2 regions of the Micromonospora sp. NPDC052213 genome follow, and region 1 is predicted to be linked to the other one. Evidence: riboswitches for the same ligand, from Rfam matches in the RefSeq annotation. Region 1 holds a riboswitch; the other holds the start of a gene.
The links. Region 1 has a riboswitch for cobalamin ahead of cobN (cobaltochelatase subunit CobN). Riboswitches for the same ligand answer to the same signal wherever they lie in the genome.

Region 1 (7,018 bases):
CGCCGGAGCCGTTGCCGAAGGCCGGCGGCTCGGGCAGGGCGACCGGCCTGCCGAGGACCATGAGGTGGCCGCGCGCGCTCGACGGCAGGTCGGCGGCCACGTCGAGGGTGCGACTGTCGGTCATGCCGAGCGGGGCGAAGACCCGCGTCCGCAGGTACTCGTCGAACGGCAGCCCGCTGACCACCTCGACGAGTCGTGCGGCCACCTGGAAGTTCGGGTTGTGGTACTCCCACCTCGTGCCGGGGGCGGCGGCCAACCGGGCCGTACGCATCCCCGCGACGGCCTCCCGCAGCGAACCCGGCTGGCGCCTGGTGAACGCGGGGAACGTCGTGTCCGACATCCCGGAGGTCTGGTCGAGCAGCTGCCGCACGGTGATCCGGGCCGCCCGGGGGTCGTCCATCGTGAACTCCGGCAGGTGCCGGTGGACCGGCCCGTCGAGTTCCACCCGGCCCGCCTCGACCAGCTGCATCACGGCGAGGGCGGTGAACGACTTGCTCACCGACGCCACGGCCATCGGGGTGCGCGCCGTGATCGGGTCGCCGGCGGGGGTGTGGCCGTACCCGGCGGCGTGCACCACCTCGGTCCCCCGGGTGACGGCCACCGCGGCGCCGGGCAGCCCGGTGGCGTCGCGGTACTGGCGGACGGCGGCGTCGACGGCGGCGGCGTCGATCCCGGCCGGGGGCGCGGCCGGGGCCGCCGGGGCGGGCGACGCGGCGAGCGCCGCGGCACCGGCCAGGACGAGGAGTCGCGTGATCATGGTCGGAGTCTCGGCCGGTCGGGGACCCCGCACATCGGATCGTGGTCCGAACCCGGGATCGGACCGTGGTCCGACGCCCGCCGGCCGGCCGGTGGATACGGTGGTCCGGTGGTCACCTCGGGGCGGCTCGGGCTGCGGCAGTTGATGGCGTTCGACGCGCTGGTGGGCGTCGCCCTCGTGCTCCTCACGGTGTTCCGGACGCCCGGCGCCCCGGCGCTCGCCGGTGGCCTGGCGGTGCTGTTCGGGGCTCCGCTCGCCGTCCGCCGGCGCTGGCCGGCGCCGGTGCTCGCCGTCGTGGTGCTGGCGGGGGCGGTGGCGGTCGCCGTCGGGGCGGCCGGCGACGCGGTGGTGTTCGCGGTCGCGTTCGCGCTCTACCCGGTCGCGCTGGTCACCTCCACCCGGGACGGCGTGTCGGCGCTCGTCGTGGTGCTGGCCGCCCTCACGGGCGCGGGGCTGGCGGGCGGCACGGTCCCCGGGCTGCCGATCGTCCCGACCCGGGCGGGGGAGGAGTCGTTCGCCGCCACGCCGGTCCCGGTCCTGCTCTACGCCGCGACCGTCGTCGCCGCTTCGTGGGCGCTCGCCCGCGCGGTGCGCGCCCGTCGACGTCACGTCGCCCAACTCGCCGCGTCGCGTGCCGACCAGGCGGTGGCCGAGGAACGGCTGCGCATCGCCCGGGACATCCACGACGTGGTCGGGCACAGCCTCAGCCTGATCGCCATGAAGGCGGCCGTCGCCAACCACCTGGCGGACAGCCATCCCGAGCAGGGCCGGGCCGCCCTGGGCACGATCGAGCGGGTCAGCCGGAGCGCGCTCGACGACATCCGGGTCGTGCTCGGCGCGCTGCGCGACCCGGCCGACACCGCGCCGAGCTTCGCCGAACTCGACCCGCTGGTCGAGGCCGTCCGGTCCGCCGGTGTCACCGTCGACGTCGACCGGGCGGCCGACCTGACCCGGGTGCCCGCGGCCGTGCAGGTCTCGGCGTACCGCATCGTGCAGGAGGCACTCACCAACGTGCTGCGCCACGCCGGCCCGACCCGCTGCCGGCTCGCCGTGGCGGTCGAGCCCGGGGTGCTGGCCGTCGCCGTCGTCGACGACGGGGGGTCGGGGCGCGCCGTCGGGCCGCCCGGCCACGGGCTGCGGGGCATGCGCGAGCGTGCCGTGATGCACGGCGGCACCCTGGAGGCCGGCGTCGAGCCCGGCGGTGGCTTCGCCGTGCGCGCCCGGCTGCCGTTCACCCCGGCGGTGTCGGACGATGGGTGAGCCCGTACGCGTGCTCCTGGCCGACGACGACGTGCTGCTGCGCGGCACCCTCCGGCTGCTGGTCGACGCCACCCCGGGAATGACCGTGGTGGCCGAGGCGGGCACCGGGCGGGCGGCCGTCGAACTCGCCAGGACGCACGCGCCCGAGGTGGTGCTGATGGACGTCCGGATGCCCGAGATGGACGGCATCACCGCCACCGAGCAGGTCACCGCCGGCCGGGACGCGCCCCGGGTGCTCGTCCTCACCACCTTCGACCTCGACGACTACGTGTACCGGGCGCTGCGGGCCGGGGCGAGCGGCTTCCTGCTCAAGGACACGTCCCCCGTACGGCTGCTCGACGCGATCAGGGTGGTCGCCGCGGGCGAGGCGCTGCTGGCCCCCAGCGTCACCCGTCGGCTCATCGCCGAGTTCACCCGGATGCCGGCGGCCCGACGGGCGCCGGGACGGCTCGACGGGGTGACCCCGCGGGAGCGGGAGGTGTTGACGTTGATCACCCGTGGGATGTCCAACACCGAGATCGAGCAGCACCTGCACCTCAGCCGGGGCACCGTCAAGACGCACATCGGCCGGTTGATGACGAAGCTGGGCGTCCGCGACCGGGCGCAACTGGTGATCGCGGGCTACGAGTCGGGGCTCGCCGACCGGTGAGGTGACGTCGACCGTCGCGCACGCCGCGCCGGCCCGGTCGGCGTCCGATCCCGTCGCGTTGACCCGGGGACCGGGGGTGTGGCAGCATTCGCGGCCTGACGGCAGTGAAGGAAGCCGGTGCGATTCCGGCGCGGTCCCGCCACTGTCACCGGGGAGCGATCCCCCCTCGTGAGTCACGGCCGTGCGTGCGCGGTTGGAAGACCGGGGGTGAGCGTCGATCCGGGAGCCAGGATACTTCGGCCGTCGGGAGTGACCCCAGGGCGTGGACACCCGAGGAGGACCCGATGACGCACCGCGTCTCCGCCATCGACGATCATCGTCGCATCGTGCCCGGCCGTGCCAGCGTGCCGGCGAGCAGCCGCGTTTCCGCAGCCCCGTCCGGCCGCCGCGCCGCGCGTCCGGCCGGCCGTGCTGTGCCCGCCCCCGGCCGCCCCGCAGCGGTCGGACACGTCGCCCGTCCCTGACGCCCGCACCGCGCCGCCCGACCCCGCCGGCCCGCCGGTGAGCTGCTTCCCGGCCCGCCGTACCCGCTGAACCGCGCCCATCCCTCGTACCGCCCGATCGTCCTCGCGTCGATCCGGGCGTCACTCTCCGGAGCCGTCCGTGCGCATCCTGCTGCTGTCCACCGCCGACACCGACCTGCTCGCCGCCCGCGCCAGCGGCGCCGACTACCGCCTCGCCAACCCCGCCCGGGTCGCCGCCGACGCCGTGCCCGCGCTGCTCGACGGCGTGGACCTCGCGGTCGTACGCCTGCTCGGCGGCCGGCAGGCGTGGCCGGACGGGCTCGCCACGGTGCTGGCCTCCGGCGTGCCCACGGTCGTGCTCAGCGGCGAGTCCGCGCCGGACGCGGACCTGATGGCGGCCTCCACCGTCCCCGCCGGGGTGGCCACCCAGGCGTTGGCCTACCTGGTCGAGGGCGGCCCCGGGAACCTCGCCCAGCTCGCCCGGTTCCTCTCCGACACGGTGCTGCTCACCGGCGAGGGGTTCGCCCCGCCCGCGCCCACCCCGACGTACGGCGTCCACGGTGACCGTCCCGTGCGGCCCGACCGGCCGACCGTCGGGATCGTCTTCTACCGGGCGCACGCCCTCGCCGGCAACACCGGCTTCGTCGACGCCCTCGCCGACGCCGTCGACGCGGCCGGCGGCAACCCCCTGCCGATCTTCTGCGGCTCGCTGCGCGGCCTCACCGCCGGCGCGGGACCGCTCGGGCTCTTCGGCCGCTGCGACGCCCTGCTGGTCACCGTGCTCGCCGCCGGCGGCACGGTCGCCGCCGACGCCTCCGGCGGGGGCGACGAGGACGCCTGGGACGTGGGCGCGCTCGCCGCCCTCGACGTGCCGGTGATCCAGGCGCTCTGCCTCACCAGCACCCGCGAGCAGTGGGCCGGCAGCGACGCCGGACTGTCCCCGCTGGACGCCGCGATGCAGGTGGCCATCCCCGAGTTCGACGGCCGGATCGTCACCGTGCCGTTCTCGTTCAAGCGGATCGACGCCGACGGGCTCTCCAGCTACGTCGCCGACCCGGAGCGGGCCGCCCGGGTGGCCGGCATCGCCGTGCGGCACGCCCGCCTGCGGCACGTGCCCAACGCCGACAAGCGGCTCGCGGTCGTGCTCAGCTCCTACCCGACGAAGCACTCCCGGGTCGGCAACGCCGTCGGCCTGGACACCCCGGCCTCGGCGGTCCGGCTGCTCGCCGCCCTCGCCGAGGCCGGCTACCACCTCGGCGACGCCCCGGTGCCCGACGACGGGGACGCGCTCATCCACGCCCTCATCGCCGCCGGGGGACACGACGTCGAGTGGCTCACCCCGGAACAGCTCGCCGCCGCCGAGGCGCGGGTGCCCGGGGCGACGTACCGGCGCTGGTTCGACCAGGCACCGGCGGAACTGCGGGAGCGGATGCTCGCCCACTGGGGGGAGCCGCCCGGCGGGCTCTACACCGACGGCGGGGACATCGTGCTGGCCGGGCTGCGCTTCGGCAACGTGGTGCTGCTGATCCAGCCGCCGCGCGGCTTCGGCGAGAACCCGATCGCCATCTACCACGACCCGGACCTGCCGCCCAGCCACCACTACCTGGCCGCGTACCGCTGGCTGGCCGCGCCCGCCACCGACGGCGGCTTCGGCGCGGACGCGGTGGTGCACCTGGGCAAGCACGGCACCCTGGAGTGGCTGCCCGGCAAGGGTCTCGGGCTGGCCGCCGACTGCGCCCCCGACGCCGTCCTTGGCGACCTGCCGCTGGTCTACCCGTTCATCGTCAACGACCCCGGCGAGGGCACCCAGGCCAAGCGCCGCGCGCACGCCGTCGTCGTCGACCACCTGGTGCCGCCGATGGCCCGCGCCGAGACGTACGGCGACCTGGCGAAGCTGGAGCAGCTCCTCGACGAGTACGCCACCGTGCAGGCGCTCGACCCCGCCAAGGTGCCCACCGTGCAGGCGCAGATCTGGGCCCTGGTGCGCGCCGCGGAGCTGCACCACGACCTGCACGCCGAGGACATGCCGGCCGCCGAGGACTTCGACGACTTCGTGCTGCACCTCGACGGGTACCTCTGCGAGGTCAAGGACGTGCAGATCCGCGACGGCCTGCACATCCTCGCCGCCGCGCCCACCGGCGAGCCCCGGGTCAACCTCGTCCTCGCCGTGCTGCGCGCGCCCCAGGTCTGGGGCGGCGCCCGCGCCCTGCCCGGCCTGCGCCAGGCCCTCGCCGCCGCGTACGGGCTCGACGAGCAGGCGCTGCTCGCCGCGCCGGGCCAGCGGCTGGCGCTGCCCGAGGCGCTGACCGACACCGTCGACGGGCCGGCCGGCACCGCCGCCGACGCCGTCGACCTGATCGAGGCCCTCGCGCGCCGGCTGGTCGTCGGCATGGAGACCCTCGGCTGGGACGCCGACAAGGTCGACGCCGTGGTCGAGGAGGTCACCGGCCGGGCCGTCCCGGACGCCGCCGCCGTGCTCCGCTTCGCCGCCACCGAGCTGGTGCCCCGGCTGGACCGCACGACCGACGAGATCGACCGGGTGGTGGGCGCGCTCGACGGGCGGTTCGTGCCGCCCGGCCCGTCCGGCTCGCCCACCCGGGGCCTGGTCAACGTGCTCCCCACCGGCCGGAACTTCTACTCCGTCGACCCCAAGGCGATCCCCAGCCGCAACGCCTGGGACGTCGGGGTGGCCCTGGCCGACTCGCTGCTCGCCCGGCACCTCGCCGACACCGGCGAGTACCCGCGCTCCGTCGGCCTGACCGTCTGGGGCACCAGCGCCATGCGCACCCAGGGCGACGACGTCGCCGAGGTGCTCGCGCTGCTCGGCTGCCGCCCCACCTGGGACGACCGCTCCCGCCGGGTCACCGGCGTCGAGGTGGTGCCGCCGGCCGAGCTGGGCCGCCCCCGCGTCGACGTCACCGTGCGGATCTCCGGCTTCTTCCGGGACGCCTTCCCGCACGTGGTCGCGCTCATCGACGACGCGGTGCGGCTGGTCGCCGCCCTGGACGAACCCGCCGAGCAGAACTTCGTCCGCGCGCACGTCGCCGCCGACCTCGCCGAGCACGGCGACGAGCGGCGGGCCACCGCCCGCGTCTTCGGCTCCAAGCCGGGCGCGTACGGGGCCGGGCTGCTGCCGCTGATCGACTCCCGTAACTGGCGCAGCGACGCCGACCTCGCCGAGGTGTACGCCGTCTGGGGCGGCTACGCCTACGGCCGGGGGCTGGACGGGCGGGAGGCGCGCGCCGACATGGAACGCTCCTTCGCCCGGATCGCGGTGGCGGTGAAGAACCAGGACACCCGCGAGCACGACATCGTCGACTCCGACGACTACTTCCAGTACCACGGCGGGATGGTGGCGATGGTCCGTCACCTCACCGGCGCCGCCCCGGCCGCGTACGTGGGCGACTCGGCGATGCCGCACGACGTGCGTACCCGCACCCTCGGCGAGGAGACCCGGCGGGTGTTCCGGGCCCGGGTGGTCAACCCGAAGTGGATCGCCGCGATGCGCCGGCACGGCTACAAGGGCGCGTTCGAGCTGGCCGCGACCGTGGACTACCTGTTCGGCTACGACGCCACCGCCGGCGTCGTCGACGACTGGATGTACGAGCACCTGGCCGCCGCGTACGTCTTCGACGAGACCACCCGGGAGTTCCTGGAGCAGTCGAACCCGTGGGCGCTGCGCGGCATCACCGAGCGGCTCCTCGAGGCGGCCGACCGGGGCCTGTGGGCCGCGCCCGAGCCGACCACCCTGGACCGGCTCCGCGAGACGTACCTGGCCAGCGAGGGCGACCTGGAGGAACGGCAGTGAGCGCGAGGAGTGAGCCGGTCCTGCGAGCCCCGCAGTCGCGAACGGAGGCGACTCAGTGAGCGCGAGGAGTGAGCCGGTCC
Region 2 (7,018 bases), on a different contig from region 1:
CCTCGGTCACCGCTCCGGACCCGTCGACCGTGGTGTTCTCCCTGAAGTACGCCTACGCGCCGTTCCCGCAGCGGCTGGCGCTGGGCATCGTGCCGGCCAAGGCGCTGGCCGGGCAGGACGTCAACAAGGCCGAGTTCAACCGCAGGCCGGTGGGCACCGGCCCGTACCGGGTGACGTCGTGGACCCCGGGCGACCGGCTCGTGCTCGCGGCCAACGAGAAGTACTGGGGCGGCAGGCCCGCCAACTCCGGCGTCGTGGTCGCGTTCGTACCCGACGACAACGTCCGCGCGCAGCGGATGCGGGCGGGCGAGTTCGACGCGGCGGAGCTGGCGCCGAAGCTCGCCGCCGGTTTCGACGGGCTGGCCGGCCATCGGGTGGAGCGGGTGCCGACCGCCGACTACCGGGGCGTGGTGCTGCCGATGGGCAACCCGGTCACCGGCGATCCGGCGGTGCGGCGGGCGCTGAACGCGGCGGTGGACCGCGCGGCGATGGTCACCGGCCTGCTCGGCGGGGCGGGTGAGCCGGCGTTCGGGCCGGTCCCGTCGTCGTCGGATTTCGCGGAGCCGTCGATCGTCGGCAAGCCCTCCGCCGACCCGGCCGCCGCGACCGCCGCCCTCGACGCCGCCGGCTGGAAGCCGGGCCCGGACGGCATCCGCGCGAAGGACGGCCGGCGGGCGGCCTTCGCGCTGATGTACCCGGCCACCGACAGCCTGCGCAAGGAACTCGCCCTCGCGGTGACCGCCGACGCGAAGAAGGTCGGCATCGAGATCACCCCGGAGGGCCTGACCTGGGACGCGATCACCCCCCGGATGAAGCACGACGCGGTGGTCATGGGCTTCGGCACCCCGTACGACCCGGACTTCCTCTCCTACAAGCTGTTCCGCTCCGACTTCGCCGGCCAGGGCTTCTTCAACCCCGGCTCCTACCGGTCCGCCGTCGTGGACAAGGCGTTGCAGGACGCCCGCGACAACGCCGACCCGGCCGCCCGCAAGGCCGCGTACGCCACGTTCCAGAAGCAGCTCGCCACCGACCTGCCGTGGGTGTTCCTCACCTACCTCAAGCACACCTACGTGGTGAAGGACGGCCTCGCCGGGGTGACGCCGCGGGTGGAGCCGCACGAGCACGACGTGGCCAACAGCCTCTGGTGGAACATCCACACCTGGACGAGGAAGTGACCGCACCGGCCACTCCCGCCCGCCGCCGACGGCTGGCGGGAGCCGGTGCCGTGGTCCGCCGGCGTCTGCTGGTGGCCGTGCCGATCCTCGCCGCCACCAGCGTCGGCATGTTCGCCCTCGGCGCGGCCTCGCCGATCGACCCCGCCCACCAGTACGCGGGCGCGGCGGCGTTCACCACCAGCGAGGAGAACCTGGCGCAGATCCGCGCCAACTGGGGGGTCGACGACCCGCTGCCGGTGCAGTACCTCCGCTGGGTGGGCAACCTGCTCCAGGGTGACCTGGGCTGGTCGACCAGCCGGCACGAACCCGTCACCTCCGTGCTGGCCGCCCGCGCCGGCTGGACCCTGCTGCTCGTCGGCGCCGCCCTTGCCCTCGTCCTCGTGGCGAGCCTGCTGCTGGGCACCCTGGCCGCGTACCGGCGCGGCGGCTGGTTCGACCGGGCGCTGCGCGCCGGCGCGTACGCGGTGCAGTCCATGCCGGTGTTCTGGATCGGTTTGGCCGCGATCGCCCTGTTCGCCCTGACCCTCGGCTGGCTGCCGGCGGGCGGGCTCACCGACGTCACCGCCACCTCCACCGATCCCGCCGACGTGGCCCGGCACCTGGTCCTGCCGGTGACGGTGCTGGCGGTCGCCCAGGCGCCGTGGTTCGTCCTGTTCATCCGCGACGCCGTCGCCGAGAGCCTCCGCGACGACCACGTCCTCGCCGCCCGGGCCCGGGGCCTGCCCGGCCGCACCGTCCTGTTCGGCCACGCCCTGCGCACCGCGCTGCTGCCGTTCCTCACCCTCGTCGGCACCCACCTGCCGGAGCTGATCGGGGGCGCCGTCCTGGTCGAGACCGTGTTCTCCCTGCCCGGTCTCGGCGCGGTGACGGTGCAGGCCGCGCTGGGCAGCGACTTCCCGCTGCTGGCCGCGACCACCCTCGCCACCACCGTCGTGGTGCTGGCCGCGAACCTGGCCACCGACCTCGCCTACACCGCCGCCGATCCCCGGGTACGCCTCGATGACTGACCTCGCCCGCCCCACCCGCGTCCGGCGGCCCAAGCCGCGTGCCGGCCGGGCCGGTGCCGCCGTCGCCTGGGCCGTGCTCGTCGGCGCGGTCGCCGCCTGCCTGCTCGCCCCCGTCCTGTGGCCGCTCGACGAGAGCGCCGTCGACCTGGCGCGCACCCGGCTCGCACCCTCGGCCGCGCACCCGGCCGGCACCGACGACCTGGGCCGCGACGTGGCCCACCGCAGCCTCTACGGCCTGCGCGTCTCCCTGCTCGTCGGCGCGGTCGCCGCGCTCGTGGCCACCGTCATCGGCGGCCTCGTCGGGGCGGTCGCCGGCACCCTCGGCGGCTGGGTCGACCGGGTGCTGATGCGGGTCGTCGACACCATCGCGGCGCTGCCGCACCTGCTGCTGGGCATCTTCATCGTCGCGATGCTGCGCCCCAGCCTCGGCGCGGTGATCGTGTCGATCGGGCTGACGCACTGGCTGTCCACCGCCCGCATCGTCCGCTCCGAGCTGCTCAGCCTGCGCACCCGGCCGTTCGTCGACGCCGCGATCGCCGGCGGCGCCAGCCGCGCGCGGGTGATCACCCGGCACCTGCTCCCGCACGTGCTGCCCCGGCTGGCCCTGGCCACCACGCTGATGGTGCCGCACGCCGTCTGGCACGAGACCGCGCTGTCCTTCCTCGGTCTCGGCCTGCCCCCGCACCTGGCCTCCATCGGCAACATGATCAGCGACGGGCAGCGGTCCCTGCTCACCGGCGCCTGGTGGGCCAGCCTCGTCCCCGGCCTCCTCCTCGTCGTCGTCACGCTGGCCCTGGCCACCCTCACCGGCCGGTGGCGCGACCGCCTCGACCCGCGCGTACGAGCGGAGCTGCACCTGTGACCACCACCCGCGAGCCCCGCGCCGCCACGGCCGCCACCGGCGACGCCACGCCCGGCACCGCCGGCACCGCCACCACCACGGCCGGCACCGCCGCCGGTCCTCGTCCCGCCCTGCTGGAGGTCGACGGGCTGACCGTCCGCTTCCAGCTCCGCGACGCCGTGGTGCGGGCCGTCACCGACCTGCGCCTGACCGTCCACCCCGGCGAACTGGTGGCCGTGGTGGGGGAGTCCGGCTGCGGCAAGTCGGTGCTCGCCCACGCCCTGCTCGGCCTGCTCCCCGGCAACGCCACCGTCACGGGCCACGCCCGGCTGCGCCCGCCCGGCGGGGACCAGGTCGACCTGATCGGCTGCACCGAGCGCCACCTCGCCCGCGCCGTACGCGGCCGCGCGGTGGGGCTGGTGCCGCAGAGCCCCGCCACCGCACTGACCCCCGTACGCACCGGCCGGCGGCTGCTGGCGGAGACCCTGCGCGCCCACGGGCACGCCCGCCGCGACGCGCCCTCGGCGGCCGAGCGGGTCGCCGCCGACGTCGGGCTCGACCCCGCCGACCTCGACCGCTACCCCCACGAGTTGTCCGGCGGCATGGCGCAACGCCTGGCCACCGCCCTCGCGCTCGCCCCCGACCCACCGCTGCTGCTCGCCGACGAACCCACCACCGGCCTCGACCGGCCCCTGGTCGACCACACCCTCGACCTGCTGCGCCGCCGCTGCGACGCCGGCAACGCCGTCCTGCTCATCACCCACGACCTGGCCGCCGCCCGCCGCGTCGCCGACACCGTCGCCGTCATGTACGCCAGCCGGGTCGTCGAGCGCCGGCCCACCGAGGCGCTGTTCGCCGCGCCCGCCCACCCCTACACCGCCGGCCTGCTCGACGCCCTGCCCGAGCGGGCGTTCCGCCCCGTGCCCGGCCACCCGCCGATGCTCACCGACCTGCCCGCCGGCTGCGCCTTCGCCCCGCGCTGCGACCGCGCCACCGACATCTGCCGTACGCCGCCCACCCCGGTCGTGGACGGCTCCGGCCAGGTCGCCTGCCACCACCCGCTGCCCGTCGGAGCGCCGGCATGACCACGACCACGGCCACCCGTCGACACGTCGGACCGGAGGCGACCGCCACCGCGCTCGCCGCCCACCAGGTCACCGTCGCCTACGGTCGACAGCGCGTTCTCGACCGCGTCGACCTGCACGTCGCCCCCGGCGAGACGGTCGGGCTGCACGGGCCCTCGGGCAGCGGCAAGTCCACCCTGGCCCGGGTACTCGCCCTGCTGCACGCCCCCGACGCCGGGCACGTCACCCTCGATGGCCACCGGGTTGCCGGAGTCCGCCACCGGCTGCCGGCGGCCGTCCGCACCCGCGTCGCGATCCTGTTCCAGAGCCCACGCGCCGCCACCGACCCGCGGCTCAGCCTCGCGGACATCGTCGCCGAACCGCTCCGCGCCACCGGCGTACCGGCCGAGCAGGCCAGGGCCCGCGCGGCCGAGCTGGCCGACCTCGTCGGCCTCACCGCGGACCTGCTCGCCCGCCGCCCGCACGCGGTCAGCGACGGGCAGCTGCAACGGGCCTGCCTCGCCCGGGCGCTCGTGCACCGGCCGGCCTACCTGCTCTGCGACGAGGCCACCGCCATGCTCGACGCCTCCACCCAGGCCCACCTCGCCGCCGTCATCACCGACTACCAGCGACAGCGCGGCGCCGGGGTCCTGCTGATCACCCACGACCCGGCCCTGATGGCCCGCTGGGCGACCCGGGTCGTCGACCTCCCGCCGCCGCCGGGGGCGTGAACGCCGCGCGTCGCACCGTCCACAGTGGCGAAAAGGCCGCTCCATGGCATTCGTCACCGTGGCATTCGGGGCCGGGCGCAGGCTAGGGTGACGCTGCCGTGGTGTTCGGGAAGCCGGTGGAAGACCGGTGCGGCCCTCGCCACTGTGATCGGGAAGTCCGCGGCCCTCGTCGTCAGAGGTCACTGGGCGTGTCGCACGCCTGGGAAGGCCGGCCACGGACGCACCTCCCGTCAGCCAGGAGACCGGCCACGGCACTGCGATGACCCGTCCACGAGGTGCTGGAAGGCGGTCCCGATGCGCGTACGCGCTGTGCGGTCCACCCTGTCCCGGCGCGTAGCCGCGCCCCTGTCCGTCCTCCTCGTCCTGCTCGGCGCCTGCGCCACGGACGACGACCCCGCCCCGGCGTCCGGCGCGCCGGCCACCCTGACCAACTGCGGCACGCCGGTCACCGTCGCCGCCCCGCCCCAGCGGGCGGTCACCCTGAACCAGCCCGCCACCGAGATCATGCTGGCGCTCGGCCTGGCCGACCGCATGGCCGGCACGGCGTACCTGGACGACGCGATCCTGCCGGAGCACGCCGCCGCGTACGCATCGGTGCCGGTGCTGTCCGGAAAGTACCCGGCCAAGGAGAAACTCCTGGAGACGGCGCCGGACTTCGTCTACGCCTCGTTCCACAGCGCCTTCGGCGACGAGGGCGTCGGCGACCGGGCCGCCCTGGCGGAACTCGGTATCGGCACCTACCTCTCACCCGCCGGGTGCCCGAAGCAGCACCGGCCGGGGAAGCTCACCGTCGAGGACGTGTTCGCCGAGATCCGGGACGTCGCGGCCGTCTTCGGGGTGCCGGAGCGGGCCGAGAGGCTCATCGCCGACCACCGCGCCCGGATCGCCGCCGCTGCCGCCAGGCTCGACGGCACGCGGGGGGACGTCTCCGTGCTCTGGTGGGACGCCGGCACCGACGCCCCGAGCGTGGGCGCCTGCTGCGGCAGCCCCAACATGATCATGTCGGCGGTCGGGGTCGACAACGCCTTCGGCGACCTCGCCGGCGGCTGGGCCGACACCAGTTGGGAGAGCGCCGTCGCGCGCGACCCCGACGCGATCGTGCTGGTCGACGCGACCTGGGACCCGGCCGCCGCGAAGCAGGCGTTCCTGGCCCGGCACCCCACCCTCAGGGACCTGCCCGCGGTGGCCGGGCAGCGGTTCGTCGTCGTCCCGTTCTCGTCCACCTCCGCCGGGGTGCGGGCGGTGCTCGGCGTCGAGGCGCTCGCCGCGGGGGTGGCGCAGCTTCCCGCCGGAGCGGGCCGCTGACCGCCGTGGCGCGCCGTACCGCCGTGGCCCACCGTCTCGCCGTGCCCCGTCGCCTCGCCGTGCGCGGTCGGGCCGGCGCGGACCCCGGCGCCACCGCCTCCGGGGTCCGGCGCGGCCGGCCCGCCCGTCCCGTGGGCACGGTCGCGCTGCTGGTCACGTTGCTGGCGGGTCTGGTCGTGTCGATCGGCGCGGCCGTCACCGTCGGGCCGGCCGACATCCCCGTGTCGACGGTCTGGGCCGTCGTGGCCGACCGCCTGGGCCTGGCCCACGCCGACGTGCCGCTGCTGCGCGAGCACATCGTCTGGCGGCTGCGCCTGCCCCGGGTGCTCGGCGCCGCGGTGGTGGGCGCCGGGCTGGCGGCCGTCGGGGCGGTGACGCAGACCGTCACCCGCAACCCGCTGGCCGACCCGTACCTGCTCGGGGTCTCCTCCGGGGCGTCGCTCGGCGCGGTCGCGGTGCTCGTCCTCGGCGTCGGCGGCGGGGTCGCGACGCTCACCGGGGGCGCCTTCACCGGCGCGCTGGCCGCGTTCGCCGTCGTGGCGGTGGTGGCCGGCCGGCGGGCCGCGCTGGCGCCCACCCGGGTGGTGCTGGCCGGGGTCGCCGTCGCGCAGCTGTGCGGGGCGGCGACGTCGTTCGTCATCGTCTGGGTCGCCGACCCGCACGCCACGCAGAGCATCACCTTCTGGCTCTCCGGCTCGCTGGCCCGCGTCGACTGGGCCGCCCTGGCCTGGGCGGTACCGGTGCTGGCCGCCGTGCTCGCCCTCGTGGCGGCGTACGCCCGCACGCTCAACGCCTTCGCCTTCGGCGAGGACGCCGCCGAGACCCTCGGCGTGCCCGTCACCCGGGTCCGGTGGCTGCTGCTGGTCGCCACCGCGCTGCTCACCGCGGCGCTGGT

Region 2: another riboswitch for cobalamin. It lies ahead of AB0L34_RS07635 (ABC transporter substrate-binding protein); the one in region 1 lies ahead of cobN (cobaltochelatase subunit CobN).

What each region holds. Positions count from the first base shown of each region.
Region 1 is NZ_JBFAVI010000083.1:11,653-18,670, reverse strand. It holds gene AB0L34_RS20075 (serine hydrolase domain-containing protein) at 1-757, opposite strand, end outside; gene AB0L34_RS20070 (sensor histidine kinase) at 866-2,017, shown strand; gene AB0L34_RS20065 (response regulator transcription factor) at 2,010-2,666, shown strand; cobalamin riboswitch at 2,774-2,903, shown strand; gene cobN (cobaltochelatase subunit CobN) at 3,270-6,938, shown strand; gene AB0L34_RS20055 (VWA domain-containing protein) at 6,994-7,018, shown strand, end outside.
Region 2 is NZ_JBFAVI010000019.1:11,237-18,254, forward strand. It holds gene AB0L34_RS07610 (ABC transporter substrate-binding protein) at 1-1,175, shown strand, start outside; gene AB0L34_RS07615 (ABC transporter permease) at 1,145-2,182, shown strand; gene AB0L34_RS07620 (ABC transporter permease) at 2,175-3,044, shown strand; gene AB0L34_RS07625 (ABC transporter ATP-binding protein) at 3,041-4,108, shown strand; gene AB0L34_RS07630 (ATP-binding cassette domain-containing protein) at 4,105-4,818, shown strand; cobalamin riboswitch at 4,901-5,084, shown strand; gene AB0L34_RS07635 (ABC transporter substrate-binding protein) at 5,113-6,123, shown strand; gene AB0L34_RS07640 (iron chelate uptake ABC transporter family permease subunit) at 6,165-7,018, shown strand, end outside.